4 regions of the Exiguobacterium sp. s145 genome follow, and region 4 is predicted to be linked to each of the others. Evidence: riboswitches for the same ligand, from Rfam matches in the RefSeq annotation. Region 4 holds a riboswitch; each other region holds the start of a gene.
What was found. A riboswitch is a leader RNA that binds a small molecule or an ion and turns the genes downstream of it on or off. The one in region 4 is predicted to bind thiamine pyrophosphate.

Region 1 (7,829 bases), on a different contig from region 4:
TTTCCGAAAAAAATAAGCAGATTAAACAACTAAACCTTCAGATTGAAGATCTGGAAGCGGAAATCGTCCGCTATGAAATCATGCTCACACGTCAAGAAGAGTTGCTCGGAGACCGGTTACGTGTACTTCAAGAAAACGACGGTAATTCGATCAAATGGGAAGAAGTCATTTTTGGTTCGAAAGACCTGGGGGATTTATTCAGCCGTGTCATGGCCGGTAAAAAAATCGCCGAACAAGATGATAAAATGATTTCTGCTTATTTGGAAACACAGGAAAAGCTGGCGGAAATGAAAAAGAACCTCATCACTAAAAAAGAAGAGCGTGTTCAAGAAAAAAAATCATTGCTCATTCAAAAGAAACAATTAAAACAACAGATGAAAGAACGGAGCGCAACCCTGAAAAAATTACGTAAAGGGAAGACGAAGTTTACGACAAAACTGTTGAGTGCCAAAGAATTACAGGCGACTTTAGAAGCTCAAGAAAGAGCGATTGCGGCAGCAAAAGCAGCAGCGAAAGCCGCCGCAGAAAAAGCGGCGGCCGAAAAGGCAGCAGCGGAAAAAGCAGCAAAAGCAGCAAAAGAAGCAGCAAAATCAAAGCCTGAATCAAGTGAATCAACGGTTGTTCCGACTCCTGTCAGCAGTGGACCGACCGGATCGGCGAAGTTTGTTCGTCCGGCTTCGGGTGGTGTCTCACAAGGATTCGGACCGGCCAGTGGAGCGAACGGTTATACTTTCCATAACGGTGTCGATTTCAGCGGACCTGTCGGATCGCCAATTCGTGCGGCGGCTTCCGGAACAGTCATTACGGCCTGAAGCGGCGGACCTTACGGGAATCACGTCATGATTTCCCATTTCCTTGACGGTCAAGTGTATACAACGGTGTACGGTCATATGAATTCGTTATCGGTTTCAGCAGGTCAAACGGTCACTCAAGGTCAAAGGCTTGGTACTCTTGGGAGTACGGGTAATTCGACAGGACCGCATTTGCACTTTGAACTGCATATTGGTGGATATCAATATAGCGCGTCAGGACCTGCTAACACGGTTAATCCACTTGGATACTTGTAAAAACGAGCTTCGGCTCGTTTTTTTGATGGTGCTGTGATACAGTGAAAAAGAATTTAAATTACGAGCAACTAGGGGAGCTGGAGGAGTCCGGCTGAGAGGAAAACCATTCTGTTTTCGACCCTGTCACCTGAACTGGATAATACCAGCGTAGGAAAGTTGAGATCGAAGACATGATTACTTTAACCGGTGAACCTGGTTATTCATGGCGTCGTCTGCTTTTTTACAGCGGACGGCGCTTTTTGTTGTCCGTTTTCTCCTTATTTGCTCACGGGAAAGTGAGGAATTGGAATGAAACACGTATTAACGATCGCCGGATCCGACTCCGGTGGCGGAGCGGGAATTCAGGCGGATTTAAAAACATTTTCAGCACTTGGTGTATATGGCATGAGTGTCATCACGGCGATTACGGCACAAAATACATTGGGTGTTCAAGCGGTTGAAGACGTCTCTCCCGAACTTGTGGAGGCACAGTTAACCTCGATTTTTTCAGATATCCGTGTCGATGCCGTCAAGATTGGAATGGTTTCTAATCAGGAAACGATTCAAGTGATTGCCCGACAACTGGAAAAGTATCCTCTGCCGATTGTTCTTGATCCGGTCATGGTCGCAAAAGGTGGCCATGCTTTGTTACAACCGAATGCGGAACAGGCATTGCTCGAACAGCTGTTACCACTTGCGACCCTTGTGACACCGAATATTCCTGAAATCGAGCGGATGATCGGTGGAACCGTCCATTCACTTGCTGATATGAAGCAAGCAGCGGTCAAGCTGATTGAACGACAAACAGGAGCTGTGTTGCTCAAGGGCGGGCATTTGGAAGGGCAAGACGCCACTGATCTTTTATATACGGACGAACGGTATGTTGTCTTTGAACAAGAACGGATTGAGTCCCGTCATACGCACGGGACAGGCTGTACGTTGTCCGCTGCTATCGCTGCCAACCTGGCTCTTGGTCATTCACTGGAAGACAGCGTCCGTTATGCGAAACGTTATGTGACCGAAGCGATTCGTCACGGTTTTGCTCTTGGACACGGAATTGGACCGACACATCATTTTCATGAACTTTGGAGGGATACACATGCTACGACGCATCCATGATAAAAAACCATTAATTCATCATTTAACGAATACCGTCACGATCAATGATTGTGCTAATATGACACTTGCGCTTGGAGGATCTCCTGTCATGGCAGAGGACCTGCTCGAAGTCGAAGAGATGGTTGGTCTTTCAGACGCCGTCGTGATTAATACAGGAACCATCAATCCGGACATGCGCAAAGCACAGCTGCTAGCAGGGAAAACGGCTAACCGGCTGGGGAAACCGGTCATTTTGGATCCGGTGGGCGCGGGAGCCACGACATTAAGAACGGATTTTATGAAACAACTGATGGAGGAAATCACCTTTACGGTCATCAAAGGAAATGCTTCGGAAATTAAAACGTTGCTTGGACAGGCTGCTCGAACGAAAGGGGTCGATGTGGCGGAAGGAGAATCACTCGATCTTCAAAGTGTTCACGCCTTCGCTTCCCAGACGAAACAAGTCATCGTCGTCACCGGACCCGTTGATTTTGTGACAGATGGAGTCCGTCAACATCATTTGGACGTCGGAACAAAACGACTCGGCCAAGTGACGGGAACAGGATGTATGACCGCTTCCTTGATTGCGACTTTTTTGGGAGCAGGATACGATCATTTCGACGCAGCTGTATTTGGGACGTACGCCATGGGAAAAGCAGGGGAAACGGCCGGAAATCGTCCTGGTATCGGCAGTTTTCGGACCGGATTGTTTGATGCGGTCAGTCTGATGACAGAGGAAAGTTTGCCGGAGGTGCAGATGAATGGACAGTGAATACTTGATTTATGCAGTGACGGATAGACGTCTGCACCCGCATCTTCCCTTGGAGGATGCTGTCGAAGCAACGATTAAGGGCGGTGCAACGATTGTTCAATTACGGGAAAAAGAGATGTCGGGTAAGAATTTTCTCGAATCAGCCGTTGTACTGAAGGATCTGACTGCCAGTTATAATATTCCGTTGATTATCAATGACCGGATCGATATCGCTTTATTAGTCGAAGCGGGCCTGCATATCGGTCAAGATGATATTCCTTTAACGGAAGCACGTCGATTGTTACCGACGGCGACGATCGGTGTTTCCGTTTCAACGGTCGAACAGGCTGTGGCAGCAGAGCAGGACGGTGCAGATTATTTAGGAGTCGGGTCACTTTTTCCGACGGCGACGAAACAAGATGCGACATTCATGTCACGTGTGACATTAGAGCAAATCAGGAAAGCCGTTCGCATCCCGTTAGTAGGCATCGGTGGAATTAGCGAAACAAATGTATCGTTACTTGATTCTCTCGTAGATGGATATGCCGTGGTGTCCGCTTTGTTTGCCAATCCGGAAATTGAACGAACGACGAAAAAGTTTAAACAGACCGTCGAACAAGTGCGTCAGAGCGTTTCAGACAGGGTATAATCCTTCTAGAGGTGATGGTCGTGAAATGGCAGTCTGTTCGATTTCGAGGACGATGGATTCGATATAAAATCGAACCGCAAATCATTCGAGTCGAAAATCGCGGGAAATATCATTTAGGGGCAGCTCTATTTCCTTTCCCGAATCGTTATTCCTATCAACTGGCGGTCTTATTAAAGAATAAATACCAGCAACAGTATAAACGTTCCTTACTCATTCAAACGAGTTCCATCGCAACGGAAATCTGGGGACACACACATCTGGACATTTTTTACCGGATGCTGCTGCCGCTTCCGTTACCCCGTTTTTTACGGAAACGTTACCAGGAGCGTTTGAAAAGTACAGGTGTGATTGATATCGGTGTACGTGCCGTCGATTCCAATCGTATCGTATGGGATATCGGAAATTTTTTGGGCGGTTGGTTCTTTTATGCCGTCTCAAGACGAAACCGTGACAAATGAACAGGTCTGCTTTCCGCTTTGGATGAACGGGAAGCAGACCTGTTTTGTTTTTCGATGTTCAGTTACCGGATTTAAAGGAGTCAGTCGTTGGAGTCTTGGAGTGATTTCCTTGCAATTCATTTGAAACGATGGTGGAATTAAAGGGAAAGAGGTGATGACTGTGGATGCACCACGTTGTGAAACGATTGCGATTGATCAGGTACGTGCGCAAGAGATTGAGCAAGTCGTCGATACGATTCCGACGACAGATATCGGAAAGTTATTCAAAGTCCTGTCAGATGCCACGCGTCTGCGGATTGCTTACGCCTTAACGGTAGAAGAGGAACTTTGCGTCTGTGATGTCTCGGCTTCGGTAGATTGCTCGATTGCAACAGCTTCTCACCATCTCCGCACCTTGCTGAAACAAGGTTTGGTGAAATATAGAAAAGAAGGTAAGGTCGTCTACTACTCGTTGGACGATCACCATGTCTCATCGCTCGTCCATCTGGCCATGGAGCATGTAAACGAGGGGAAAGCGTCCTCATAAGTCTGCTCCATCACAAAAACAAACACGCATCGTTCTTACGGACGGTACGTGTTTGTTTTGTTTTCGAGAATTGGTTTGGACCGGTGAAATAAAATAATGGTCGTTGCGATTAACAAAAAAGCTAAAATGGATAAGCTGAAGCACATCCGTTTATATTCTGCCGTCATTTCAGTAGTCAATTCCAGTTTTTGCTCCAGATCACGATATAATTTGTCTTTGATCTGCGACAGATCTTCAAGAATTGTTTGAGTCGTTTGAGTCGTTTGTTTCGCCAACTTTTTCGCACGTTGCGGATGATCTGTTTCGTAGACGGTAAACACCTCTTGAATCTCTTCTTCCCACGCATTGTTGCGTGACAATAAATCTTTTACTGCCCCGGGGGTCTGATTGGAGGAATTCAGTAATCGTCGTAAATCATGAACTTTAGAGGTGGAAAAATAGTATTGTTCGATGTAACGATCATCTTCGTATAATAGCAGTCCCCGAACAGCATTCGCCCGGTCGCGATTATGCTCTATCAGTTGGTCCACTTGTTTAATCATTGGAATGTCCTGTGTATGCATCTCTGCCGTCAGCTTCGAAATCGTACGATACCCGCTGAGAGCGTAGAGGAGGGGGATCGAGGCAAACAGGCTGACGACTAGAATAAGGATGATGCGGTGACGCCATAATTGATTCATACAATTCGTCCTTTTTTTTACAAAACGTAATGTCATTAGCTTAACCACTATTTCCCAAAAAGTGAAGGATTCTTCAGAAAAATGTGGAACATTTTCTTTGGATTCGCGTATTATACACAAAAAAACCGCTACAACGAGTGTAGCGGCGACAGAATTAAGGCTATTAAAAAGAATAGGAATGCTCTTTATAGTTACCGAAGACCGTGTGAATTTCAGAAAATGTAACAAAGGCATTTGATTCGACGGAGGAAACAATTTCCTGAAGCTTAAGAATTTCATTGTTCTGAACAACGACATAGACCATCTTTTTCGTTCGTTTCGAATATCCGCCGCGGGCATCGAGAATCGTTACACCGCGCCCAAGTTCTTTTGTAATGACATCATTGATTTCATCGGCTTTTTCACAAATGATGATACATTGTTTAGAAGCAGAGTAAAAACTGTATACTGTCTGAAGTGCTTTTGCTCGAACGAAACTCATGATTAAAGCATACATGACATGTTTTAAATCAAACACGAACCAGACAAGTACATAGATGACTAAATCCTGCATTAAAAAAATACGCGGAAGCGGCCAATTGTGGAAGCGGGCATAAAAGAACTTTCCAAGAATATCAAGACCGCCAGTCGAGGCGCCACCAAAGAAGATTAAAGCCATTGCCAAACCGGAGACAAGTCCGGCAAAAATGGAAGCGACCAGTGGATCATTTAAAGATTCCGGAACGATTTGAGTCGGAATCCAGTCAATCAGGAATGATGAAGCCAAGACGATGAGACCGGATAAAAACATAAAACGTTTTCTCAAAAAACGAAATCCTAGTAAAAAAAGTGGAATATTCAAGACCAGTTGTGTCAAGCCGATTGGCGTGTGGAATAATTCCTGAACAATAAGTGTGATTCCCATGATTCCGCCGGATCCGATATCATTCGGCGATAAGAGAAGACTGATGTACAACGAGTACAGCAACGTCCCGATCAAGAGGAAACCGATTTTCTCTGTACGTTTTTTCTTTGCGGGCTGTTTAGTTTTCATGTTGATTGATGAGTAATCTCATGCTCCTCCTCCATAAAGTATCTGCCTGCAAGAGTACGCTGATATGAGGATTAATTCAACCCCTGTTTTGAAAAAAGAACAATCAAACCATCTGTTTTTCAGAAAGGAGACCATTTTTTTGAAAAAAATCATACTGGTCATTCTCTGCATTGGACTCGGATTATCGGCAGGATCATGGTTTGTTCTGAATTTACAGCAGCCACCGGAAGAAGAGCGTTTTAAGGATGGTCAGGTGATTGCGCGTCATGTCGGGATATCGGTTTCCAATACGGCTGCGATTGAAGAGCTAGTTAAGCAGTTGCCATTTTCCGAAGCGTTGACTGCTGTATCGATAGAGGGGACGTCCGTGAAGATGACATACGAACCGGCCGGAAAAGAACAGGCGGACTGGACAGGCAGTAATGAAAAGACGATCCGGTCTGCTGGCACTTCTTTTCTCGAGAGCCGATTATCCAAGCTGATCATGCATCATACATTAGCACTTTTTTTAAGTGTCTCTGATTTATCTGAACTTCAAATCCGTTACACCGACACAGTTTCTGACGTCACGTTTGAGACGGACCGACAACGGATTGAAGACTATACACCGCGGGATATTGAACGGGCTACTTCTTCCGCAACCAGATTTAACCGCGTCGTTGTCGAAGACTATGTACTGGTCGAATCCAGACGGTCGGTATTCTTTAAAAAATTTGAGGATGCGTTGCAAATCCTTCCTTCAAACTAGTTGTATTCACCAAGAAAAGGCACTTTTCACAAACTTGACACAATGGTATCGTTTACATCCTGCTCTTTTAATAAAACGTTAAATAGTGTCTATTCATGACTTGAACATCTTATAAGATGGAAGTATGATAATAAATGAACAGACATTGTGAAGTGTTGAACAAAAGAAAGCGGGGTTTCTACAATGAATGAAGTAGAAGCATTAGAAGGGTTAAGAAAAAAAGCTGTCAAATCGACACAAATGCTACGGATGCGTCCGCTGGAATATTTGGTTCGAGCGATGTTAGCTGGAGTATTCATTGGTTTTGCCATCATATTTACACTCAAAGCAATCAACGGTTTATATTTAAATGAATCACCGGTTACGACGCTTGTCGGTGGATTGACATTCGGTGTCGCACTCGTCTTGATCGTCTACGGCGGAGCAGAATTGTTTACCGGAAACACCATGTATTTCACGACGTCGACCATGCGTGGTTTTACTTCGAAAATGGATACATTGAAAGTATGGACACTATGTTTTATCGGAAACGGTCTTGGTGGACTTGCCTTCGCCTTACTCTTTTCACAGACAGGAATTATCCAGGAGCTCGGAATGGAGAACTGGTTGTTTGCTGTTTCCGAAACGAAAATTCATCATACGACATGGGAGATCTTCACACGAGCCATCTTCTGTAACTGGATGGTCTGTCTAGCGATTTTCATTCCGAAAAATATGAAAAACGAACTGGCACAAATCATGATGATGATGATTTTAGTTGCTGTGTTCTTTGCCTCCGGTTTTGATCACGTCATTGCCAACATGGCCTTGTTCTCACTGGCTTTAGTCGTTCCGCATCCG
Region 2 (7,829 bases), on a different contig from region 4:
GCAGAATGACCATCTCACTTAATTTCGCCTGTTCAAACGATTTCATCGTCGGATGGAAGTAAGCCGTGATTCCGTGCGGCTCATCTTCGAGTTGGTATTCCTTGACCGGACGGTAAAGCGGCCGATAACGAACGGACAGCGTCTTTTCTTCCACTACCCGTTCTTTTTTTACGACTTGAAGGTTCACAAAGGGAACGGTTTGATTGACCGGTAATGTTTTCGGCAAGGAAAGTTGCTTCGTTTTGATCCGGGTCGATTTGTCGGCTGTCATGATTTGTCGATCCGTCATGTCCCAACCGTCACGTGAAAAAGTCAACGAGCGGGACGTTGATCCGTCGATATGACGGCGGCTCACCAAATAAAACTCGCCTTGCTGGTGAAGGGACGACAGCGGAATGTTTCGAATGATGTGTTCTTGACCGGACTCTGTCATGACAAACAACAACTGTCCCGAAATCGGCAATTGAAACGCATGGTACGGCTTCAAATCCTTCGCAAATTCATTGTCTACGCTCATTTCCTGATTGACGGATACATGTCGGTCCATTTGTTCTTCTGTCAACGGAATCGAGACGGGTGCTTGAAGGGCGACATGATCCGAATCCTTCGTCAAGCGGACCCACGGATGGTCCGACGCTTTCACCGGATGGACACGCAAGTCCTGTGTCTTCGGCGAGCGACATGACAGGTACATCTGATTGCCCTGTGCCAAATAAACAATCTCGGTCGGAAACGGCGCAATTCCCAGATTATTTAACGTAAAAAACATGCCAAATGTCTCTAATGTCCGATATGATTTCGGAAGAGACACCGTTTTGTTCTGCATACAGGTCCGCAACATTTGGTTCTTTTGTTCAACGGGGACTTCCTGATCCGAGTATTCGTCGGAAACAAAGGAATAGGCGGACCAATTGGAAGGGACAGGCTGAAGATCCAGCAAACGTTCTTGCCCGCAGCCGGTTAACACGATGCTGGATAGAAGCGCGAGAATCCGTACATTATTCTTGATGATAATTCCTCCTTTAATGAATTATCCATTATATTACCATGTTCACGAGATCATCTTCCTTTTTTTAAACATATTCCCTAAACGAAAAACAGGCAGAAAAGATGAGCGATTCACCTTTCTGCCTGTTGATTCAGACCGTATATTTCTTAATGAATCGTCGGTCGATCCATTGTTTGAAGTACCAGCTGAGCCGGTTGGTTCGGTAAAATCGGCCGTACAGCAAGGTGACCTGGCGATGACCGAGTGCAAGCAGCGTCAAATAATACCGTTGCGGTCGAAACGTCCGTAACGGTTCGTCGTTCACGAACCGGATTAAATTCTGAAGCAACAGCGGAGCCTGGCGCACCGCCGTCACCCCATTCTTCGGTGTTTCCGGGTATGCGGTCAGAGTCGCACAGTCCCCGACGGCAAAAATCGACGGATCCTCGAGCGACTGCAGTGTCTCGTGCACCAGTAAAAATCCGCGCGCATCACAGTACAAGTCGGATGCCCGGAACAGTTCGGTTGCACTGGCGCCGCCTAAAAATAAGACGGCATCTGTCTCAATGGAATGCCCGGACCGCAAGTGCGCCGTTTGACCGTCCAGCGTTTCGAACCGGTCCACGATTCGGTTGACGCCCAGCTGATCGAGTCGCGCGGCCAGTTCCGGACCTGCCGGATGACCGCTGAGCAACGGCTCTTCATGAATCAGGGTGACCGGTGTACCGTTTGACTGAAAGGATGCGGCCATCTCGACTGCCGCTGCACCACTGCCGACGATGACAGGGGAGTCGGCACTCCGGAACGTCTGGAACGCATCTTCCACCCGATAGTTCGGTTTGATCGTGACATGAATCGGGGTGCTTGCTTCCCAGTCGCTCGAACCGATGTTGCAGGACACGATATCATATGGGACGACCCGTCCGGACTGACAAATGACCTGTTTGCCCGCGGCATCGATCCGCATGACCCGGTCCTCAATCCATGTCTTACCGTGCCGTTCACATAATGCTTTGACATCGATGCGGGTTTCGTCGAGTGTATAGGTGCCGTCTGCTAATCCGGAGAACATGCCGGAATAATACTGATAACGGGAGGGGGTGACGACAATCCAGTCGATTTCCGGATGACTCCCTTGTTTTATGCATTCTAAATGCGCATGACCTGCGCCGACTAAGACCATTCGCTTCACGACATTCACCTGCTTTTTTTGAATTCTCTGCATCTGAGAATATGATTCCCTCAACTGAGTGGACATAATCTTCTGCTTGTCAGACAAAAAGGCGAAGCGACGTCGTGATGATGCAGACGAGACCGAAAAACAATCCATCAACGCGGGTGACGACCGGTCGGACATAATAGGTCCGTTCGACCCGAAACTGACGGGCTTCCATCGCAATCGCAATCCGTTCCGAGCGGATGATACTCGTCGTAAACAGCGGCAGACTGATTGCGAAAAATGTCTGCCACGGCCAAATCGACCGTTGTTGCCGGATTCGGCGTGCCTGACGGATGGTCCGGATCGCCTGACGGAAAATCGGAATGGAGCGAAGTCCGGTTAAAAATCCGTAAGCCAGACGGACCGGTAGCCGGCATTGATGAATCAGGCTCATGACGAACCGGGTCGGATCGGTCGTTGCGACGAACGTTATGCTCAGCAGGACAAAAGCCAGCATCCGCGTTGCAACCAGCCAGGCATGAGCAAGACTCTCTTCCGTGATCCGGAACCAACCGAACGCCCACAGTTCCGTTTCCCCTTTTCCGAACGCCGCCATCATCCAAAACGTCAGCAAAAATAATACCGTATACGGCACAAGACGGAAGACCAGCGTGGACAGCTTCCATCCGGAACAGGCTACACCGACGGCTGCAAACAGAAGCAAGGCGACTGTCACCGGCAGACGTGACGTCGTAATCAGCAACAGCATGACATACACCAGTGTTCCGAGCTTCACGGCGGGATTAAGGCGTGCGAGCAGCGAATTGTTTTCCTGCACGGTGTTTCACCTCCTCGAGTTGCTGATAGCGTACCGATACCGGGCGGATCAACTGGTTATGCTCAAGCAATGATTCGTTCCGGAACAATTCATCCGGTGCCCCGTCAAATTGAATGTGCTTCTCGCCGATGACGACAACGCGGTCGGCGTAACGGTAGACCAGCTCCATGTCGTGCGTCACCATGATCAGCGTAGTTCCCGCTTCCCGGGCTTGGTGTAACACATCGAGAATCTGAGCGGTCGTCTCAGCATCTTGTCCGAAGGTCGGTTCATCGAGTAACAGGACAGCTTTTCGTTCCAGCAACATCGTCGCGACACTTAAGCGTCTTTTTTGCCCGAGACTGAGTGCAAGCGGGGACTGAGCGGCGACATCCTCCAAACGGTAGTGTTGCAGGGCGTCAGCTACTTGACTTCGTGCCGTTGACGGAGAGCTGATGGCCAGTTCATCGGCGACCGTCTGTTTCAGAAATTGAAACTCCGGTTGCTGAAAGACGAAACCAACTTGCCGGTAAAACGTCCGGTCCCGCCATTTTTTCAAAGGTGTCTGAAACAGCTTGATCGTCCCGCTTTGCGCCGGCAACAGTTTTGCCAGCGTCTCAAGCAGGGTGCTTTTACCGGCAGCGTTGCGTCCGACGAGCATGATCCATTCTCCGGCGGACGCGGTCAGCGAAATCCGGTCGAGAATCACCCGTTTGCCATGCGTGATCGTCACATCGGTCAAATCAAACGTCGTTTCGTTTGCCACCGGACGTCTTGCGACGGGCGGGTTATTCAGAAACCGCGCTGTTGCGACCGTCAGCGGAATCGTCTCGAGTGTATAAGGATAGAGCAATGGCGACATGATACCGTGCCGGATCAGTTCCTCCCGTTTCTCTTCGAAGACTTCAAGCGGGGAACCGTCAAGCCTCAGCTGTCCTTCCCGAAAGACCAACACACGGTCAGCAAACGTCACACATTCTTCCAGTTGATGTTCGATCAACACCAGTGTCACGTTCGGATTGTGATGCAATTCTTCAATCAGCTCCATCATCAATCGGCGGCCGTGCGGATCGAGTTGCGCCGTCGGTTCATCGAGTAACAGGATGTCCGGTTCGAGTGCCAACACACAGGCCAAAGCAAGCCGTTGTTTCATCCCGCCGGACAGTCCGGCAATTTGCGTCGTCAAGGCGAGGTCGAGTCCAACCCGTTTCAACACCGTTCTGATTCGTTCTTCCATTTCATCGCGGGGAATACTCCGGTTTTCCAGACTGAAGGCGATTTCCGCCCCGACCGTCTGCATGCAAAACTGATCGTCCGGCTGTTGAAACAGCATGCCGACGGTTCCGTCTGCGCGCCATTCACCGGTGACTTCCGCCTCAATCGTTTCCGGCATCAGACCGGCAAGCGTATGCAAGAAGGTCGTTTTGCCGCTGCCGCTCGGACCAATCAATAAGGTCGTCTCTCCTTGCCGGAGCGACACGGTCAAGTCGTTTAAAACATCTCGGTCTTGATCCGGATAGCGGACGGTCAGATTCCGGCACCACATCAGGCAGCCCGCCGTTTCTGTTGTCGTCCGACGGCGTAACCGTTCAGCGTTCCCGTCTTGACGAGTGAGTCGACGATGATTTTCGCGAGCAATCCGCCAAGTAATGCCCCACTGACCAGTTGCAGGGAAAACGTCAATAGCAGTGTCGTCGTCGTATAGTAGGCGAACCCATTGACGACCAGACTATAGACCATACTTCCGACAGCCGCAAACATGCCCGACAGCATCAAGGTGAAGGTGTTGAAGTTCCGGTAGCCGACTAACAGAAAAGCAACCTCAGCGCCAATGCCTTGCGCAAGTCCAATCAATAAAGCCGATAAACCGAAGTGACTCCCTGTAAACAACTCGACGGCAGCAGCGACGACTTCTGCAATCAATGCCGCGCCTGGTTTTTGAATGATGTAGGCGACAAGGGGACTGGCGATGACCCAGATGCCGAACATCCAGTTTGCTCCGACCGGTCCAAAGATGGCCGAGATCGGCAACCATAACGTCGACCATCCTAAGTAGAGGACACCACAAGCTACGGCGAGCATCATCATGACGATGATTTCTTTCATTTTCCAACTGTTCATAATCACTTCTCCTTTGAATGCACACCCACAAAGAAACCACAAAAAAGACCGCCCTCTATGAAAAGAGAGCGGTCGTGTAACCTGCAAGATGCAGAAAAAGAGCACGAGGATTCCGCTCCACTTTCCTACGCTAGTATGAACTAGATCAGGTTCAAAGGGTCCGAAGTAAATCGTCTCAGCCGAGCGGGCTCCCCTAGTGGATGTGTCAATGATGTGTACCTTCTTCACTGTACGGCTGTCGCCGCGACTTGTCAATATGCATAAAAAAACCTCCCACGAGGGGAGGGGAGAAAAGATTACTCTTTATCTTCTTTGTTTTCTTCAGCTTGCTCTTCAGAAGTTTGTTCTGAATCGTCTGTCGCTGTATCCGCATCAGCTGCTTGTGCCTCAGCTTCTGCTTCTTCGATTTCTTCAAGTTCAGCTTCAAGTGTCGATTCAACGACCGCTGCAACTTGGATGTCACCTTCTGTGACGACACGGAAATCTTTTTCTTCCGGAAGATCAGCGACTGTAATCGAATCTCCGATTGCAAGTTCCGTTACATCCACTTCGATGCGTTCCGGTAATTTATCTGGTGTTGCGGCAACTGTTACTTTAAAGAGTGTTTGTGAAAGGAATCCGCCAAGTTTCGCGCCAGCTGCTTCGCCGACCAGGACGATATCCGTTTCGACTTCTGTTTCTTCATCCATTTTAACAGCGATGAATTCAACGTGTTTGATTGTTGGTGTAAAGATGTCCATATCGAGTTTGTTGATCAATGTGTTGACCTTTTTACCGCCGATTTGAAGAGCAACCAAGACGTTTTCGCCGTGATCACGGACAACTTTGACCAATTCTTTTTCGTCGAATGAAATCGGTGTGCTTTCCACTTTGTAGCCATACACGACACCAAGAGCTTTTCCTTCATGACGTAATTGCTTTCTAAGTGAGCGCGGGCGTACTTCGCGTTCTTCTACTTTTAATGTTACTGACATGTTCATTTCCCCCTTGAATTTGGTATAGCCCTCAAAAGGTAATGAATGTAGGAGTGGAACAATAGGTTCCAACAGAAATTCATGCGCTAAATGCTAGTTCAACTGGATTTCATTCAGAAATGAAAAACGAAGTGAGTAAGTAGCATTTCTCTCCCAGGTCATTACGCTGATATTGAGAAACAATAATTGAAAAGCGACCGTGTTATACGGTGCTAATGTAGATATACCCCTATCTTTCAAAAGTTAAAACCTTTTTTTCTGAATTTGATTGTCGAAAGACCTTCAAACCTGTTGATAGACAACGGATTGAAGGTCCTTCATTTTTTTAAGATTTTCTTTGATTTGTGTGGTTACTCACCTGCTGAATCGATAAAAGCGGGGGAATCGAGCAGACGGACGAGTTCACGAATCGTTAAAATATCCGGCTTCTGATCCGATAAGACGGCATCAATCATCGTCGCTTTGCGATCTTGTAATTCCGCCATCTTTTCCTCGATCGTTCCGGTCATCAACAGCTTGATCACTTCGACCGGTGACTGCTGTCCCAATCGATGAGCCCGGTCAGCCGCTTGTTGCTCGACGGCCGGATTCCACCAACTGTCGTACAAAATGACGGTATCTGCCGTCGCCAGATTCAGACCGGTCCCGCCGGCCTTCAAGGAAATCAGGAAGAGATCAACTTCACCGGCATTAAACCTTTCACACAGTGCGACCCGGTCCTCAACCGGTGTCTCACCCGTCAGCAGAAAGTGGGCACGTTGTCGTGCTGCCAGTCGTTCCCGAATCCGGGCCAGCATCTTCGTATACTGGGAAAAAATCAGGATCCGGTGTCCGGCGGCTAATTTTTCTTCAATTAACGTCAGCAGACGTTCGAGTTTTGTGGATTCGCCTGTATAATCTTCGACAAACAGCGCCGGATCACAGCAAATCTGCCGTAAGCGGGTCAAACCGGCCAGCAACTTAATCCGGTCCTCACGTTTCGTTTCATCCAAATGACGCAATGTTTCCAGTTGCAGTTTAGATAAGTAGGAGGCGTAAAGCTTTTTCTGTGTCGGGCCAAGGTCTGTATAGTGATGGACAATCTGCTTCTTCGGTAAATCCTGCAACACCTCATCTTTGGTCCGCCGCATCAGAAACGGACGGATGAATCGTTTGATCTCGTCATGCGACCACGTTTGAAACGTCTGTAAGTCCGGCAGCAAGGAAGGGAAGATGACTCGGAAAATCGACCAGAGATCATCGGTCCGGTTTTCAAGCGGCGTTCCGGTCAAGGCAAACCGACGTTTCGCCCGAATCCGGCGCAAGCGGACAGCGGTTTGTGACGCCGGATTCTTCAGATGTTGTGCCTCATCAAAAATTACGACGTCGTATTCGACGGCCTGGTGTGCCTCCATGTCGGCTCGTAACGACGGGTAGGAAATCAAAAAAATCCCGTCCGCTGGTACTGTCTCGATTTGGTCCAAGCGGTGCTTTCGCGCTCCGGTCAACAGATGGACCGTTCTCGTCGGGGCAAATCGCGTGAGTTCCGCCTGCCAGTTATGGAGCAGGGAGGCCGGGGCGACAATTAAGACCCGTCCCGGCGGCAGCGTCTCAAGATACCCAATCGCCTGAATCGTTTTCCCGAGTCCCATCTCATCCGCTAAAATCCCGTGCCCGTCGTGTCCGGCGAGATTCGCCATGAACTGGATCCCTGCCCGCTGATATGGATACAAGTGGCGGTCGAGTACTTCCGGGAAGTTCAGGTAGACTCCTGTTCCATTTTTCAGCTCG
Region 3 (7,829 bases), on a different contig from region 4:
GGCGAGCTGTTGTTCGAGATGTAACAATTGATCGTACTCGGTAAATGTCTGCTCGAGGTGCTCCGCCTGGCGCAGCCGCTCCGTCAACTGTTCGACCGTTTGACGTCCTGTCTGTTCCACCGTTTTCGCCTGTTCAATTTTTTCATCAAGTGCTACAAGCAATGTATCTGTTTGGTGACGGATTGTCGTTTCCGTCGCTTCCGACCAGTTGAGGTCGAGCGGTAATTCTTCGAGCTTCGCAAGCTGCTTCGTTTTCGTTTCTTTGATCGCCGCAGCAAGATCCAGCGCTTTCCGGTGCAGCCGTTGCTGAAACTCCCCATAATGTTCCGTCTTGAACAACTGCTTGAGGATCTGCAGCTTATCTTTTGACTCCGCCATCAACAGTTCGCGGAACTTATTTTGCGGGAGCAGCAGGATTTGCGAAAACTGTTTGTGGTCGAGTTGCAACAGTTCCTGCACCTGCTGACGGATTTCCGGAATTTTTAGCGCAAGAGGTTTCCAGCTCGTCCCATCATGCCGGGCGAGTTCCGCCTCATGTCCGTAATCCGTTTTATTGACCGGATGCGGCTGACTCGGTTGCCGGATAATCCGGTAGCGTTCGCCTTTTAACAGAAATTCGAGTTCGACTTCCGTCTTGTGTTCCGGTTTCGCGAAATGACTGCGCAAATCGCTCATTTCCCGTTCCCCGCCTGACGTCTCGCCGTACAATGCAAACGTCAATGCATCAAAAATCGTCGTTTTTCCGGCGCCGGTATTCCCGGAGATGACGAACATCGTCCGTCCGCCGAGTGCGCGAAAATCAATCGTCTGTTCGTCGGCAAACGGTCCGAACGCACGTAGGGTTAATCGTTCTGGACGCATGCAGCTTCCTCCTCTAAGACGGTCTGCATCGCATCCGTCGGTTGTTTTTCCCTTACCGCTTCATAAAATTCCCGGAACAGATCCGTTAGCGTCGCCGCCTGCACCTGATCGCGTGATGCCTGGACCGCCCGGGTACTTTCGCGTGTGAATCCGGTCCGTTCGAGGTGAAGAATATTCGGATACAGCTTCTTTAATTTCCCCATCGGATCAATCAAGGCTTCGGCATCCGTCAGGTTGATTTTAATGTAATCGTCCGTCGCTTGTGTTTCGACGAAGACCGGATTCGTCAGTTCGGCAAGACTGCCTGTCAGTTCACGCAAATCGCGCTTGGCCGTCAACGGTTCGAAGCGACGGTCAAACGTCCCGTTTTCGTTCAGTGTCAAAATATCGACGCCTTTGACATGACTGGCTTCCGAAAACGAATATTTCAATAACGAACCGCTGTACCGGATTGTCTCCGACTTGATCGCAAGTGGATTATGCAAATGTCCGAGCGCCGTATAGGTGAACGGAGCAAACGCACTGGCGCTGACCTGTCCCGCTGTCCCGACCGACAATTGGCGTTCGGAATCGGTCTCAAGCCCGCCGATGACAAAGGCATGCCCAACGAGGACACTTGGTCCATCGATGTCCAGCGTTCCGATGATTTTTCGCATCGCGTCATCATGCGTCCGGATTGTTTCATCCTGATAGACATAGCGGACGGTCGCCGGATCTGCGAACGGCACCGGATAAAAACGGACGCCGTTGATCTGAACCGGTTCGATCGCCTCCGTCAATTTACCTGCCAGGTGAAGACCCGCCCGTTGTAATAACGGTGTACCGAAACTCAGCCGTTCCGCTGAATCATGGTTGCCGCTGATCGCGACGACCGGAATCTTCCGTTCCAGAACAATGTCGGCTAACACCGTATCAAGCAGTTCGACCGCTTCCGTCGGCGGGACGGCACGGTCATACAGATCACCGGCAATGATGACCGCGTCCGGCTGTTCCCGGTCAAGCAATTGTAGAAATTCCTGGAGAACAGCCCGCTGATTGTCGAGCATCGATTCGCCATGAACGATTTTTCCTAAATGCCAATCGGCAGTATGAATCCATTTCATCTCTCATCACGCTCACTTTTCCTCTATAATATCCTTATTTTAGCATGACTTGAATGGTTCTGACGATGATCTGACCGATTCCAAACCAAGTAAAACCCATTGCTTGACCGATAGTCTCCCGGTCAAGCAATGGGTTTTATGATGCATCATGTTTTAAAGGTCAGTCCACGTTCACCAAGCAACTGTTTTAACTTCGGTATCGAAGAAGGTCCGATTCCGTGCCACTGCAGAATATCATGTTCATGATACATCGCTAACAATTCCAATGATGTCACGCCGTGTTCACTCAGGGCCCGTTGTGCCGGCTTTGCGAGAAGCTCAAAAGGATTCGCCTCAGGTTTGTCTGAATTCATTATAGCTTCCTCCTGACAATAGACAAAAACCGCCTTCCTGTTTAGCTGGAAGGCGGTTTTTCGGACGGCTTAATTGTCATCTTCAGTGGGTGTGGCGCTTTTGACGAAATCGTTTGACCGACGTGAAGATGGACACTGATCCTCCGATGATTGCCCCGACGACAATCCCGGTCGTAAATTTTCCTCCGGGATTCTTCGCAGAACCTGGTTCAATTGCTGTTATATGTTCTTCCTGCTTCTGCTCGAATAACTGTTGGAGAGGGGAGGATGTAGGCTCGACTTCGACAATCCGGTCAACTTCCTGTTGACGGTCTTCCCGGCGTTCGACGCTGCAAGGTGACAGATAGAACGGATTCAGGTTCGTCCGATACCGGTCTGGATTCCAATTCGCTTGCTGAACGGCTTCAGCTGCATGGTCTGTCCGCTTCGTCTGATCCAATGACTGGATCGATTGATCGAATTCTTGTTTCATCGTAATCACTCCTCTTCACATTCAATTTCACCAAAAATCTCCGACTTACGTCTGAAGTCTTATTTACCTCTTTTTTAAACATCTAAAACATGTATCGAAAAAAATGTTTTACTTTTTTGTGAATATTCCGGTGAAATAGTTCTCATATACTCGTTTGGCCTGCTGAAGATTTGCTTCGCCATGGAGAAGAATTCGCCCGTCGGCAAAAGCCGTAATCCGGTAATCGTCCGCCTTGAACATCAGCAGATATGGATTCTGGAGACAGCTGATCCCGTGTGTAGTCAGCTCCTGTTCAAGCCGGACTAAATCCCGCGGTCCTTCGCCGCGGATTTGAACCGTATCCCGTCCGCACAAAGTCACGAATTGAACGATCGGTGCATTCAGATACGGATAGACCGGATCGTCTCCGCAAGACGGGCACGCGGATTGTCTGAGAGAACCGACGTTGATTTGACTCTGATGATTGTCCCAGACGTCGAACGACAGCAACGTCTGCCGTAAGGCGTTGTCCGCTCCCGTCAAATACTTCAAGGCTTCCGTCACTTGATGCGCCGCGACAAGCTGGACGACGGGACTGATGACGCCCGACGTCTCGCATGTCTCCTGCTGTTTCGGCAGATGTTCAAGCAGACAATGCAGACAAGGTGTCTGTCCGGGGCGAATCGTATAAGTCATGCCGTAACTGCCGACGCAGGCACCAAAAATCCAGGGAATACCGCTTTTTGCCGCCACATCATTGATCAGCATCCGGACACCGAAGTTGTCTGTCGCATCAATCATTAAATCACTGCCGCGGACCAAACGTTCAATATTTTCCGGCGTGACATCTTCGACGATTGCCGTGACGGAAACCACCGAATTGACTTTGCCGAGCCGGCGTTTGGCCGCAACCGCCTTCGGCAAATGATCCTGCACGTCCTGTTCCGTATAGAGTTGTTGCCGTTGCAGGTTGCTCCACTCGACATGATCCCGGTCAATCAACGTGACGTGTCCGACCCCTCCCCGGACAAGCTGTTCGGCATTCGCAGTCCCGAGTGCACCGGCACCGATGATGACGACGTGACGATCCGCCATTTGATCCTGCCCCTTTTGTCCGATCGGACGAAATCGGACTTGCCGGCTGTACCGATCCGTCACGGTCGGCTGATCCCGGTCATCGGACTGCTTGCCGTCGCATACCGTTTTTTCTCGATCCGTCCCGCTTCAAAACCGAGGCGCCCCGCTTCGACCGCCAGTTTCATCGCCTGTGCCATCTTAACGGGATCTCCGGCGTGGGCGACGGCTGAATTCAACAGGACAGCATCCGCTCCGAGTTCCATTGCGTAAGCCACGTCTGCCGGTGAACCGATGCCGGCGTCGACGATGACCGGGACCGTCAGTTGTTCGATGATAAAACTGAGCGCAAGCGGATTCAGAATCCCCTGACCGGAACCGATCGGTGATGCGGCCGGCATGATCGCATGACAACCGAGTTCTTCGAGCCGGCGCGCCAGCAATAAATCGTCGGAAGTATACGGTAAGACGATGAAACCGTCCTTGATCAGTTCCTCTGACGCCCGCAACGTTTCAACCGGGTCCGGCAATAACGTCTTGTCGCACCCGATCACTTCAACTTTGACCATATCGCACATCCCGGATGCGCGGGCAAGTCGGGCAAGGCGAACGGCTTCCTCCGCCGTCTTTGCACCCGCCGTGTTCGGCAACAAATCGTAGCGGTTTAAATCAAGTGCCGCGAGCGGGTTGGTCTGTCCTTTGGCAAAGACGTCGAGCCGTCGGACTGAAAACGTCAGAATGTTCGTCCCGGATGCTTCGACCGCCTGTTGTTGCGTCGTTGCATCCGGATATTTTCCCGTTCCGAGTAACAAGCGTGAAGCAAATGTTTTTCCACCGATTTCTAACATGATTCATCCTCCTCCTACAAAATGAACGATTTCAACGACATCACCGGGTTGGACGGTCGTGTCCGGATAACGGGACCGATCGATGATCTGCCGGTTCTGCTCGATGATGACGATTTTTCCGTCAATCGCCAGATGTTGCAATAAGTCGTGTAACGTCGTCGTTTCTTCGATCAATGCGTAGTCTTTTCCATTTAAACGAATGTTCACTTCGTTTTCTCCCCCTGTCGCTGGTGACTAAAAGCACCCAACATCACTTTCGGTTTTTGCCCCATGATGCAATCTGCCAGCACAGTCGCCGTCGCCGGTGCCAGTAAGATGCCATGCCGGTGATGACCGGTTGCGACGAATAATCCTTCGATGCCGTCCACCGGTCCAAGATACGGCAGACCGTCACCGGTTTGCGGTCGGACGCCGGCCCACGCTTCGACAAACACAGCTTCCGCAAGCGGCGGATAGAGCCTGATGGCTTGATTCACTAACAAACGAATACTGTCGAGACTGACGGTCGTCGATTCATCCCCGGACCGTTCCGTCGCTCCGATGATGATTCGTCCGTCTGCTTTCGGAACGAGGTACACCTGTTCATTAAATAGTGTCCGGTCGAGCCATCCGGTCATGAGGCGCACGGACAGGCATTCCCCCTTGACCGGACATGTATCGATTGTGATGCCGATCGAACGTAACACGGCTTCCGATCCACGACCACTGGCGACAATGATTTGTCTGCCTGTCCGCAGACCCCGGTTCGTCTCGGCGCCGATGATCCGCTGTTTGTCCCGAACGAGCTGCGAAACAGATGTGTCTTCTTCAATGACTCCGCCCCGTCGTTCGATCGCGCTCCGTAAAGCCTGCGTCACTAATCGGGAATCGATTTGTCCAACTTGTTCGAACGTCAAGAATTGATTTCCTCGATGCAGGCAAAACGGCTGTTCCAGATAACCGCTCCCGAGACCGGTCTCGTCCAACAATTGCCGGACCAGCTCCGGATACAACGTCCGGCTCAGCGCCGCCAGTTCGTGTAACGGTTCCGGCAGTTCTTCGTCTGTCGCAAGCATCCCTGCCGCTGCCCGTGTCGTCCCTTGTCCGGCTGTCGACTGGTCAAGTAAACGGACAGTTTGTCCGCGTTTAAGCAACTCATAGCCGAGCGTCAAACCGATCATGCCGGTCCCGATGATTAAGACATCCGGTCGTGTCATCGTTGCATCACCTCCCGGAACCGGTCAGCTGCTTTAAGCGAATTCGCTTGCCCGAGAATCCCCGACAAGACGGCAACGCCCAAACAACCGGTCGCAATGACCTCCTGAACGTTGCCCGGTTTGATGCCGCCGATCGCAATGACCGGAATCGAGACCTGCTCGACAATCTGTTTTAAGGCATGCAGTCCCCGCGGCGGTACACCGGGTTTTGATCCGGTTTCAAAAATGTGACCGTACATCACGTAATCCGCACCGGCTTGTTCTGCTGCTGCCGCTTCCGTCAGCGAATGGACCGATTGACCGATCCGCAGTTCCTTAAAACGGCTCCGGACACGATCGACCGGAATACTGCGTGTCGTCAGTTGAATCCCGATGCCGGTGACGAGAGCGACGTCAAGCCGGTCATGGACGATTAATCGTTCCGCCGGCACCCCGCGTTTCATTAAAAACTCAATACAGGTCACCAACTCCCGTGCGGACCAAAGCGGTTCCCGCAGATGAATCCGGTCGACACGCATCGCGAGTTCCGGTAATGTATGTTCCAGCGTTTCCCAGCCCTGTTGACCGGTTGTCATCAGATGTAACTGGCTCATCATTTCCCCCTTTCCACACGAAAAAGGACCACCCCATGAACTGATGGAGTGGTCCTACAAAAAAGGGCGACAGCCGTCGCATCCTCTATGAATGATCGGAATCCACTTCCCTCCGCTAGTACGAACTAGATCAGGTTCAAAGGGTCCGGATACTTCCGTCTCAGTCTGCTGCGAGACTCCCCTAGTGTAGATATTGATTTGTGTGGTACGCCTGTAGTTTACCACGGGTAGTCCGATTTGTTCTACCCTTGATTAATGTCGCATGTCCGCTTCGACCGCTTTGACCTGCTCGATCAAGCGTTGGTATTCGTCGACACGTTTCGTTTGCGACAAGTCATACGTTTGTTTTAAGCGTAAAACCCGGATGACCTTCTGATCGAGATCGGCTCTCGACAATTTATCTTGTTTGATCCGTGCCATGATTTCCTTGTGGACGGACGTATACGCACCCGGAGCCGAGAACATCGCCATGTCGGCACCGTTTTCAAGCGCAAGACTTGCGGCCTGGGCAAGACCGTACTGTTCCGTAATCGCTCCCATGACGAGATCATCCGTGATGATGACTCCGTCAAACTTCAGTTCATCCCGCAAGACGCCGGTCATGACCGGTTTTGACAATGAAGACGGACGGTTTTTGTCGAGGGCCGGGAACAGGATGTGCGCGACCATGACCATCTCGGCCCCCTCTTCAATCGCCCGCTTGAACGGGACCAGTTCCGTCTGTTCGAGTTCCGCTTTTGTCGCATCGACCCGCGGCAGACCGACATGGGAATCGACCGTCGTGTCACCGTGTCCCGGAAAATGTTTGACGACCGGAACGATGTCTTCTTTTTTCATTCCCTGCATCAACGGCACACCCAGCCGTGCGACCTGTTGCGGATCCGCACTGAGTGCCCGGTCGCCGATGATCGGATTCGCCGGATTACTGTTCACGTCAAGAACCGGGGCGAAGTCCATATTAAAGCCGTAAAAACGGGAAATCGAACCAAGTGTCTGTCCGACTTCCTTCATCAATGCTGGATCATTTTTTTGACCGAACGACAGACTCGGTGATAATTTGAGCTGTGCGTCCGGGACCCGACTGACGCGTCCGCCCTCTTCGTCAAAGCCGAGAAACGCTTTTGCATCAGCCGGTTGGGCTTCAGCAATCGCTGCCGTAAAGGTTTTCAGTTGATCGGTCGACGTGATGTTGCCGCCGAGTAACAGCACACCACCGAGTGCATGATCCTGCAACAGCGTTCGGTCGGCTTGTGTCAGAGCTGTTCCCGTCACACCGATATACAGCAACTGATCGACTTTTTCCGCCGTCGACATGTTCGAGACGGTTTCTTTAAGTTGTTTCTCTGCCCG
Region 4 (7,829 bases):
CGAGTCCCGGTACATACATCGGTTCCTGAAAGTGACCGGCAAATTGAAATGTCCGGGCAATCCCAATCGCACCAATCGCGTCCAAGCGGTCCGCGTCCTGGACAATCTTCCCTTCCAGTGTCTTCATCGGCGGACGGTCACCCCCTTTAAACGATAAACTGTTGATGATGTCGAGGATATGCAGGCGGTCCTGCTCCGAGACACGTGGTCTTAAATACTGGTCGACATTTTCACTTGTCCCGCCGAGTTTACTGTCCGCGACGTCGTGCAGCAGTGCAGCGAGTTCAATGATACGGACATTCCCGCCTTCGATTTCGGCAATCCGTAAGGCCATCTTCCGGACACGTTCGATGTGGGAAAAATCATGTCCGGAAAAATCATTTGCATGGAATTCCTGAACGAACCGTTCCGTCTCTTTGTTAAGCATAAAAAACCTCTCCCTGTCTTAAAAAAGCGCCTACTCATTGAATCGAGTCGGCGCTTTTCGTTATAACACTTTTTCCAAGAATTTTTTGGCGCGATCGGTTTTCGGATGATCAAACAGTTCCACCGGACTGCCTTCTTCCATCAGAATGCCTTCATCGAGGAACAGGACGCGGTCGGCAACTTCTTTTGCAAAGCCCATCTCGTGCGTAACGATGACCATCGTCATGCCGCTTTCTGCCAGTTGTTTCATGACATCCAGCACTTCGTTGACCATTTCCGGGTCAAGCGCTGATGTCGGTTCGTCAAACAACATGACGTTCGGTTCCATCGCCAGTGCCCGGGCAATCGCGACCCGTTGTTTTTGACCGCCCGACAGCTGGTTCGGGAAGTTATCGCGTTTTTCGGCCAAACCGACACGTTCGAGCAGGACTTCCGCCCGTTTGACAGCCGCATCTTTCGAGAGACCAAGCACGTTAATCGGTGCATAAATCAAGTTATCGAGGACCGATTTATGCGGGAACAGATTAAACTGTTGGAACACCATGCCAATGTTTTGACGGGCCTTGGCGATGTTTGCTTTCGGTTTCGTCAATTCAAAACCATCGACGTTAATCGTGCCGCTTGTCGGCTGTTCCAACAAATTAATGCATCGTAAGAACGTTGATTTCCCGGATCCCGACGGACCGATGACGGCAACGACTTCGCCGCGTCCGACCGTCGTCGTAATACCTTTTAAGACTTCTAGTTTTCCAAACTGCTTATATAGATCAGTAACTTGAATCATAGGTTCCATCTGATTACCCACTCTTTCTCATAGCTTTTTCGACTTGTTGACCAATCAAGGACAATCCCATGACAAGTACGAAATAGACGAATCCTGCAAACAATAACGGTTCAAAATACAAGGCCTTCTCTCCACCGACGACTTGCGCCCGGCGCATGACGTCGAGGACACCGACCGTCGAAATCAAAGCGGATTCTTTTGTTAATGTGATCAGCTCGTTCATGATTGCCGGCAGGATATTTTTGAACGCTTGCGGCAAGATGATCGACCGTAACTGTTTCATGTAAGGAATACCAAGGGCATCTGCTGCTTCCCATTGTCCGCGGTCAACGGCTTGAATGCCGGCCCGGATGATTTCCGAAATGTAAGCCCCCGAGTTTAAGGAAAAGGCGATGATGGCGGATTGATACCCCGTCGTCACATACCCCGTCAACTGCGGTAACCCAAAGTGAATGATCGCCAGTTGTAAAATGAGCGGCGTTCCACGGAAGACCGCCGTATAGGCATGACCAATAAATCGAATAAATCCGTTTTTCGTGATTTTTAACGCCGCGACGACAATCCCGATTAACATACCGGCAATCGCGGCGACGATGACGACTTGAAATAGAACTGGAATTCCTTGCAGAATATATGGGATTGAATCTTGAATCTTTGTAAAGTCTATCATAACCAATCTCCTAACGTCGCACAAAAGGGATGAGGTTACCCCCACCCCTATGCACTACTCTTATTTTGCTTCTTTTTGGAACCATTCTTCCGCGAGTTTATCGATGTCGCCGTTGTCGATCATCTTCTTCAACTCTTTGTTGAAGTCATCACGCATTTTGTCCCCTTTTTTGAAGGCGACGGCAGAACCGGTTGGCCCGTCTTCTTTGATTTCATACGTTTTTAATGCTTTGTCCTGATCCATGTATTTGACGGCTACTGCGTCTTCAATGATCAAAGCGTCGATCCGGCCCGTATTCAACTCCTGAATGATTTCCGGAATTTTATTTAATGAAACAGCTTCACTGTCTTTGTAACGGTCCTTCGCCAACGCTTCCTGGATCGATCCGAGCTGGACACCCAGTTTCTTGCCTTTTAGCTCGTCATCTGACGCGATCGCTTTATCTTTCGTCATGACCAGGTTTTTGGACTGGAAATAAATATCCGTGAAGTCGGCGTTTTTCTTCCGCTCGTCGGTCGGCGTCATTCCCGCCATGACGAAATCAACACGTCCCGCACTGAGCGCTCCAAGCAGACTGCCGAACTCCATGTCCTCAATTTTCAAATCATATCCGAGGTTTTTTGTGACTTCTTTGGCGATTGCCACATCAAATCCGACGATGTCATCACCTTTTGCTGTATCGATATACTCGAATGGGAAGTAATCCGCTGACGTTCCCATCGTCAATACTTTATCGTTCTTTTTTGTCGTATCCCCTGTCGATTCCTCCGAAGCGCCACATGCTGCCATTGTGACTGCTAGAATGCCTGCCATTGCCGTTGCTGCTAATTTTTTCATCAATAAATTCCCCTTCCAACGCTCAATTGTCAGAACTTTAACAATAGTATGACTTATGTTTTTTTCTAATTCAATACTAAAAAGTTCGACCTGATTTATTGCTTTTAGAATATACGAATATTTATTCATTGTAAAGCATAATAATCTATAGAAATTGCATAAAATACGGATTTATTCATATTTGATGAGTAATCACTTATGTTGATAACGCTTACATTTATTTCAGGAGAAGCGCCTTTCGTTCAACGGACGGTGTTCATAAAAAAAACCGCCCCCTCAAGCAGGGGCAGGTTTTTGATGTACTTAAGCGTAGATTTCAATCAATGACTCTAACTTCTCGACGACTTCTTCCGCTGTAAACGATTCGATGTCAAACCGTTCGACCATCGACAGGATGTTTCCATCCTGCATCAAAGCGAATGATGGCGATGAAGGCGGATATCCTTCGAAGTATTCACGGGCCCGATCGGTTGCTTCCCGGTCTTGTCCTGCAAATACCGTTACGAAATGATCCGGTTTGACACCTTCCATACGGTTGACGTAGGCAGCTGCCGGACGGGCAATACCGCCGGCGCATCCACAAACGGAATTGACGAGGACAAGCGTCAGTCCTTCGCGTTTCATTGCCTCATCAACGCTCTCAGCCGTTGTTAATTCTTCAAAACCGGCTGCTGCTGCTTCTTTACGTGCCGTTTGAACGACATCTTCAAAATACATTTGGAAATCCATTGTATTTGTTTCCCCCTTTAATTCGTTGTCTTCTTTATTGTACGAGTTTCGATGAAATCTGTCCAAGTCTGCCGCTCAATTCACGTTCTAAATACGGCTTTGCATGCAACAGCTCACGGAAAGCGATATACCGGTCGATTTTTTCTTCTGTTGCCCGTTTCGGATTTTTGTAAGCCCGAATCAGGATGTTTTTCGGCGTGTTTTCTAAATCGATGAATTCAAGCAATTGCGTCTCGTATCCGACAAGTGTCAATAACTCGGCCCGAATCGAATCCGTCGCGAGTGAAGCAAACTTTTCTTGAATCAACCCATGTTGCAGCATGACATCAAGCGGTGAACAATCCAGTTGACGGTTTAATTCCTTTTGACAACACGGAACACTGAGAATGACCGAGGCATTCCAATCGACGGCACGTGCGAGCGCAACGTCCGTCGCAACATCACAGGCGTGAAGCGTCACCATTAAGTCGACTTCCGTATCCTGGTCGTAATCGTGGACATCACCGACACGGAAGGACAAATCATCATACCCTAAATCAGCAGCGATCGCGGCACATTCCTCAATGACTTCTTTTTTTAGATCAAGACCGGTGACATTTAAATCAAAACCTTTAACGATCTTCAAGTAATGATAAAGAGCAAACGTCAGATACGATTTTCCGCATCCAAAATCTAAAATCCGCAATGTACGTCCTTTCGGCAACACCGCGATACTGTCTTCGACAAATTCCAGAAACCGATTAATTTGTTTGAATTTGTCGTATTTTTGGCGTTTGACCTGTCCTTCTTCCGTCATGACACCTAAACGGATTAAAAACGGCACCGGTACACCGTCTTCTAACAAGTGACTTTTCTTGCGGTTATGAGACAACTCTGCCTGAATCGGTTCTTTGACGGTCGTCTTAATAGAGACTTTCATTTTCTTCGAGAGTTGAAACTGGACTTCTTCCGTTTCGAACCGGAATAAAAATTGACGGAATTCGTCAAAGAATTGGTCCATTCTTACAATAAATTCTTCTATACTTAAATTCTCATGCTTAATGATCCGTTCATGTTGAAACTCTAACTGGATTGCATACGTATCTCTAAGTAGAATCGGTTTTACCTTGATTCGGCGGAGATCATTTGATTTCAGACGCGGAGCGCTGATCGTCGCGTGTATGAGTGAAGTCGCCTGCAGTTTTTCCGTGAGCAAGTCTTTTAATTGATGTAGTTCCACGTATCGTCCCGTCCTTTTTTGTTTGGTCTTTCGAAACTGTAGCAAATTCATCCGTGTTCGACAAGCAAGTCAGCTTTCTTTTCAGTCGTCATACTTAATTTAAGGAGGAACACAACATGTTTAAAAAAATCCTTTCCCAAATCGGTATCGGTGCCGCAACGGTCGACACACGCCTCGAGCAAGAACACTGTGAACCCGGCGGTACGATTCAAGGAGTCGTCCATATCAAAGGCGGTAACGTCAATCAGGAAATCGCACGGATTTATCTCGCCTTCAACACCCAGTACAAACAGGAAGTTGGGGACAGCAAGACATTCACGACATTCACACTGGATCGGTTTGTGTTAAATGAAGCACCGTTTACGATCGAAGCCGGTGTCGAACGCGAAATTCCGTTCACGCTGCAGGTTCCTTTTAATACCCCCCTCTCCGTCAGTCAATCGAAATCCTGGATTGAGACCGGTCTTGATATCGCGCAAGCAGTCGATCCGTCCGATCATGATGCGGTCGTCGTCAAGGCAAACGACTATCAATCCGTCATTCTGGAAGCGATGGAAGATCTCGGATTCCGTTTGAAGAAAGCAGATACAGAAAAATTACCGGGCCGCTTCCGAAAAGATTTACCGATCGCGCAGGAACTCGAATATTCTGCCCGCGGCACGCATTATGCGCATAAACTGGATGAAATCGAAGTCATCTTGCTGCAGGACCGGTCCGGAATCGATATCGTTCTTCAAATCGACCGTCGTGCCCACAGCCTCGGCTCTTTGTTCAGCGAAATGGCGGGTACGGACGAAACGATGACGAAACTTTCATTATCCAATCAGGAGTTAACCAATCCGTCGCTGGTGAAACAACGCCTCGCAGATTTGATTGAACACCACAGCTGATTTATCTTTTCTATATAAAACACCGGATCCGCCAACAAGCGAATCCGGTGTTTTACGTTGTCTTGTCTTATTTCAATGATGTCGTTGTAATAATCTGTGCCAGGCTTTTTTCAAATGTCTCTTCCGTCCAGCCCATTTCCCAAAACATCAATTCGTAATAACAGCTTCTGACGAAATGCTGCTTCATCCGGGTGCGTTCTTGATCACTTGCTTGCGCTGCCAGCTCATTCAAACGCTCGATCTGTTCAAAGACTACCCGCTCGAACCAGTCCGAACTGTATGTCGCAATCCATTGTTGATAAATCGGTGAAGCCGGTACAGCGCTCTGTAACTGTTGTCCGATTTCATAATAGAGCCAGTAACACGGTAAGATGGCAGCAATTGTCTCCCCGAGCGTCCCTTCGCTCGCATGGTGCATATGTGAAATATAGGCGTATGCGGTCGGAGCCGGCTCAAACCGGGCTAATGTTTCGTCCGAAATCCCAAGCGGTTTAAAAAACGACTGGTGCAGACTCAGTTCTGCGGCATAGGTCGATGTCGCATGTTCCGCGAGCTCTGCAATCGTCACGAAATCCTGTGCCTTGGACGCGGCACGGGCCTGAATTTTCGCGAAATGTTTTAAGTAATAGGCGTCTTGGAGTACGTAATGTCGGAATTTCTTCTCCGGCAATGTCCCGTCTGCAAGACCGGTCACGAACGGATGCGTAAAACTGCTGTCCCAATACTGTCCTGCCGCTTGCCGGATTTCTTCACTGAATTTCATATTTCTTCCTCCTTTTTTCATCAAAAAAACGCCACACCTGATGTCAGGTATGACGTGAAAAGACCAGAAAAAGAGGATCTGTCACGCCACTTCCCTCCGTAAGTCCAAACTTAATCAGGTTCAAAGGGTCCGCACGTCTCCGTCGTCTCAGTCAGCCTACTGACTCCCCTAGTGGTCGCTATTTGATTTGTTTCAAGTGTAACATGATTTCATTCAATTCTGAACCTGCTCCCCTTCTTTCCATTGTTTTTCTGTACAATGAACATGACGGAAGGTCGATGTCGGCTCGTCCTTGAGACCGATTCTCTTCCGTCACCGGTCGATTAGACTGAAATTAGTACCTGATACTTAACTTACGGAGGAATCTGACAATGAATAAAACCATCACATGGACTGCTTCGGCATTACTTGCCACGACGTTATTACTGCCTACTGCCGCATCTGCCGAACAGGTCGTCGACAAAACGATCATCACACTCGGTGAATCGCTCGGAGCAAAGGATAAAGCATGGGTGTTGTCCCGCCTCAATGCACCGGAAGGCATCACTCCGATCATCGCGACGTCTGCCGATGAGGAAAAATATCTCGGAAAAAACATTCCCCAGTCCCAACGCGGCGGCAATATGTATTCTTCCGCCAAGATCGAATTGGCTGAAAAAGGCGACGGTCTGTCCGTCGCAACCGAAAATATCACGTGGGTCACAAAAGACATGTATTTGAATGCGCTGGTCACGGCCGGTGTGACCGATGCCGACATTACGATTACTTCCCCTTATAAAGTAACCGGTACATCTGCCTTGACTGGTATCATGAAAGCCTATGATCAAACGTCAAGTGAGACCGGTATCAAACTGACGGATGAACGGAAAGATTTAGCCCAACAAGAATTATCGGTCACATCAGATGTCGGAAAAACCGTCGGGACGGATAAAGTCGCCGACTTGATGAACGAAATCAAAGCCGAAATCGCGAAGCAAAAACCGGAGACGAAAGTCGAAATCGAGAATGTCATCGTCCAAGTCATTCAAAACAATAATATCAATCTGTCCGATGCCCAAATGGAGCGCTTGACCGGTCTGTTTAACCAAATGGAAAAAGCTGATCTTAACTGGGGACAGATTGAGACGGGACTGAAGGATGCCGGACAAAACATCCAGTCCTTTGCGACATCGGAAGAAACAAAAGGATTTTTTGCCAAACTGTTTGACGGTTTAAGTGCCTTCTTTAATTCCATCGCCGGTTTATTTAAATAATCTGCTCTTCCTTTCATTCCCGGTGGCATGGTAAAATAGAGTCATCGAATGAGAAAAGGTGGTGTGGAAAGATGGGTTTTGCTGCGTGTAAGCATTGGTTGATGGAACAACTGTATCTGTTGCGCGCGATTTTTCATGGAATGGCGTTCTAAGGGACTAGTCTGTCCTTTTTTGAAGAACTCTATACTTGAAAAATAAAGCAAAGCGCATCTTCCACTGGTGAAGGAGAGTGCTGTTTGCGCTCTCCTTTTTTTGATG

Region 1: it holds a riboswitch for thiamine pyrophosphate, as region 4 does, so the genes downstream of both, thiD (bifunctional hydroxymethylpyrimidine kinase/phosphomethylpyrimidine kinase) here and tenA (thiaminase II) in region 4, are expected to answer to the same signal.
Region 2: it holds a riboswitch for thiamine pyrophosphate, as region 4 does, so the genes downstream of both, KNQ07_RS02925 (ECF transporter S component) here and tenA (thiaminase II) in region 4, are expected to answer to the same signal.
Region 3: it holds a riboswitch for thiamine pyrophosphate, as region 4 does, so the genes downstream of both, tenI (thiazole tautomerase TenI) here and tenA (thiaminase II) in region 4, are expected to answer to the same signal.

What each region holds. Positions count from the first base shown of each region.
Region 1 is NZ_JACSMV010000023.1:16,548-24,376, forward strand. Features, by position in the region: gene KNQ07_RS13895 (murein hydrolase activator EnvC family protein) at 1-812, shown strand, start outside; partial or broken gene KNQ07_RS16155 (M23 family metallopeptidase) at 834-1,067, shown strand; TPP riboswitch at 1,128-1,238, shown strand; gene thiD (bifunctional hydroxymethylpyrimidine kinase/phosphomethylpyrimidine kinase) at 1,356-2,165, shown strand; gene thiM (hydroxyethylthiazole kinase) at 2,146-2,916, shown strand; gene thiE (thiamine phosphate synthase) at 2,906-3,544, shown strand; gene KNQ07_RS13915 (hypothetical protein) at 3,559-4,002, shown strand; gene KNQ07_RS13920 (ArsR/SmtB family transcription factor) at 4,163-4,528, shown strand; gene KNQ07_RS13925 (CHASE3 domain-containing protein) at 4,564-5,208, opposite strand; gene KNQ07_RS13930 (YitT family protein) at 5,372-6,241, opposite strand; gene KNQ07_RS13935 (hypothetical protein) at 6,381-6,989, shown strand; gene KNQ07_RS13940 (formate/nitrite transporter family protein) at 7,173-7,829, shown strand, end outside.
Region 2 is NZ_JACSMV010000002.1:16,947-24,775, reverse strand. Features, by position in the region: gene KNQ07_RS02945 (hypothetical protein) at 1-769, opposite strand, end outside; gene KNQ07_RS02940 (FAD-dependent oxidoreductase) at 1,140-2,171, opposite strand; gene KNQ07_RS02935 (energy-coupling factor transporter transmembrane component T family protein) at 2,260-2,985, opposite strand; gene KNQ07_RS02930 (ABC transporter ATP-binding protein) at 2,951-4,510, opposite strand; gene KNQ07_RS02925 (ECF transporter S component) at 4,510-5,085, opposite strand; TPP riboswitch at 5,191-5,290, opposite strand; gene KNQ07_RS02920 (50S ribosomal protein L25/general stress protein Ctc) at 5,382-6,059, opposite strand; gene KNQ07_RS02915 (DEAD/DEAH box helicase) at 6,410-7,829, opposite strand, start outside.
Region 3 is NZ_JACSMV010000002.1:320,517-328,345, forward strand. Features, by position in the region: gene KNQ07_RS04740 (AAA family ATPase) at 1-861, opposite strand, end outside; gene KNQ07_RS04745 (exonuclease SbcCD subunit D) at 843-1,964, opposite strand; gene KNQ07_RS04750 (helix-hairpin-helix domain-containing protein) at 2,111-2,317, opposite strand; gene KNQ07_RS04755 (hypothetical protein) at 2,400-2,789, opposite strand; gene KNQ07_RS04760 (thiazole biosynthesis adenylyltransferase ThiF) at 2,898-3,926, opposite strand; gene KNQ07_RS04765 (thiazole synthase) at 3,923-4,690, opposite strand; gene thiS (sulfur carrier protein ThiS) at 4,694-4,897, opposite strand; gene KNQ07_RS04775 (NAD(P)/FAD-dependent oxidoreductase) at 4,894-5,886, opposite strand; gene tenI (thiazole tautomerase TenI) at 5,883-6,479, opposite strand; TPP riboswitch at 6,570-6,672, opposite strand; gene nagZ (beta-N-acetylhexosaminidase) at 6,732-7,829, opposite strand, start outside.
Region 4 is NZ_JACSMV010000008.1:39,375-47,203, forward strand. Features, by position in the region: gene KNQ07_RS08325 (HD domain-containing protein) at 1-427, opposite strand, end outside; gene KNQ07_RS08330 (amino acid ABC transporter ATP-binding protein) at 488-1,210, opposite strand; gene KNQ07_RS08335 (amino acid ABC transporter permease) at 1,224-1,880, opposite strand; gene KNQ07_RS08340 (transporter substrate-binding domain-containing protein) at 1,941-2,717, opposite strand; gene KNQ07_RS08345 (BrxA/BrxB family bacilliredoxin) at 3,021-3,446, opposite strand; gene KNQ07_RS08350 (class I SAM-dependent methyltransferase) at 3,481-4,665, opposite strand; gene KNQ07_RS08355 (sporulation protein) at 4,782-5,555, shown strand; gene tenA (thiaminase II) at 5,623-6,318, opposite strand; TPP riboswitch at 6,393-6,498, opposite strand; gene KNQ07_RS08365 (DUF1002 domain-containing protein) at 6,690-7,571, shown strand.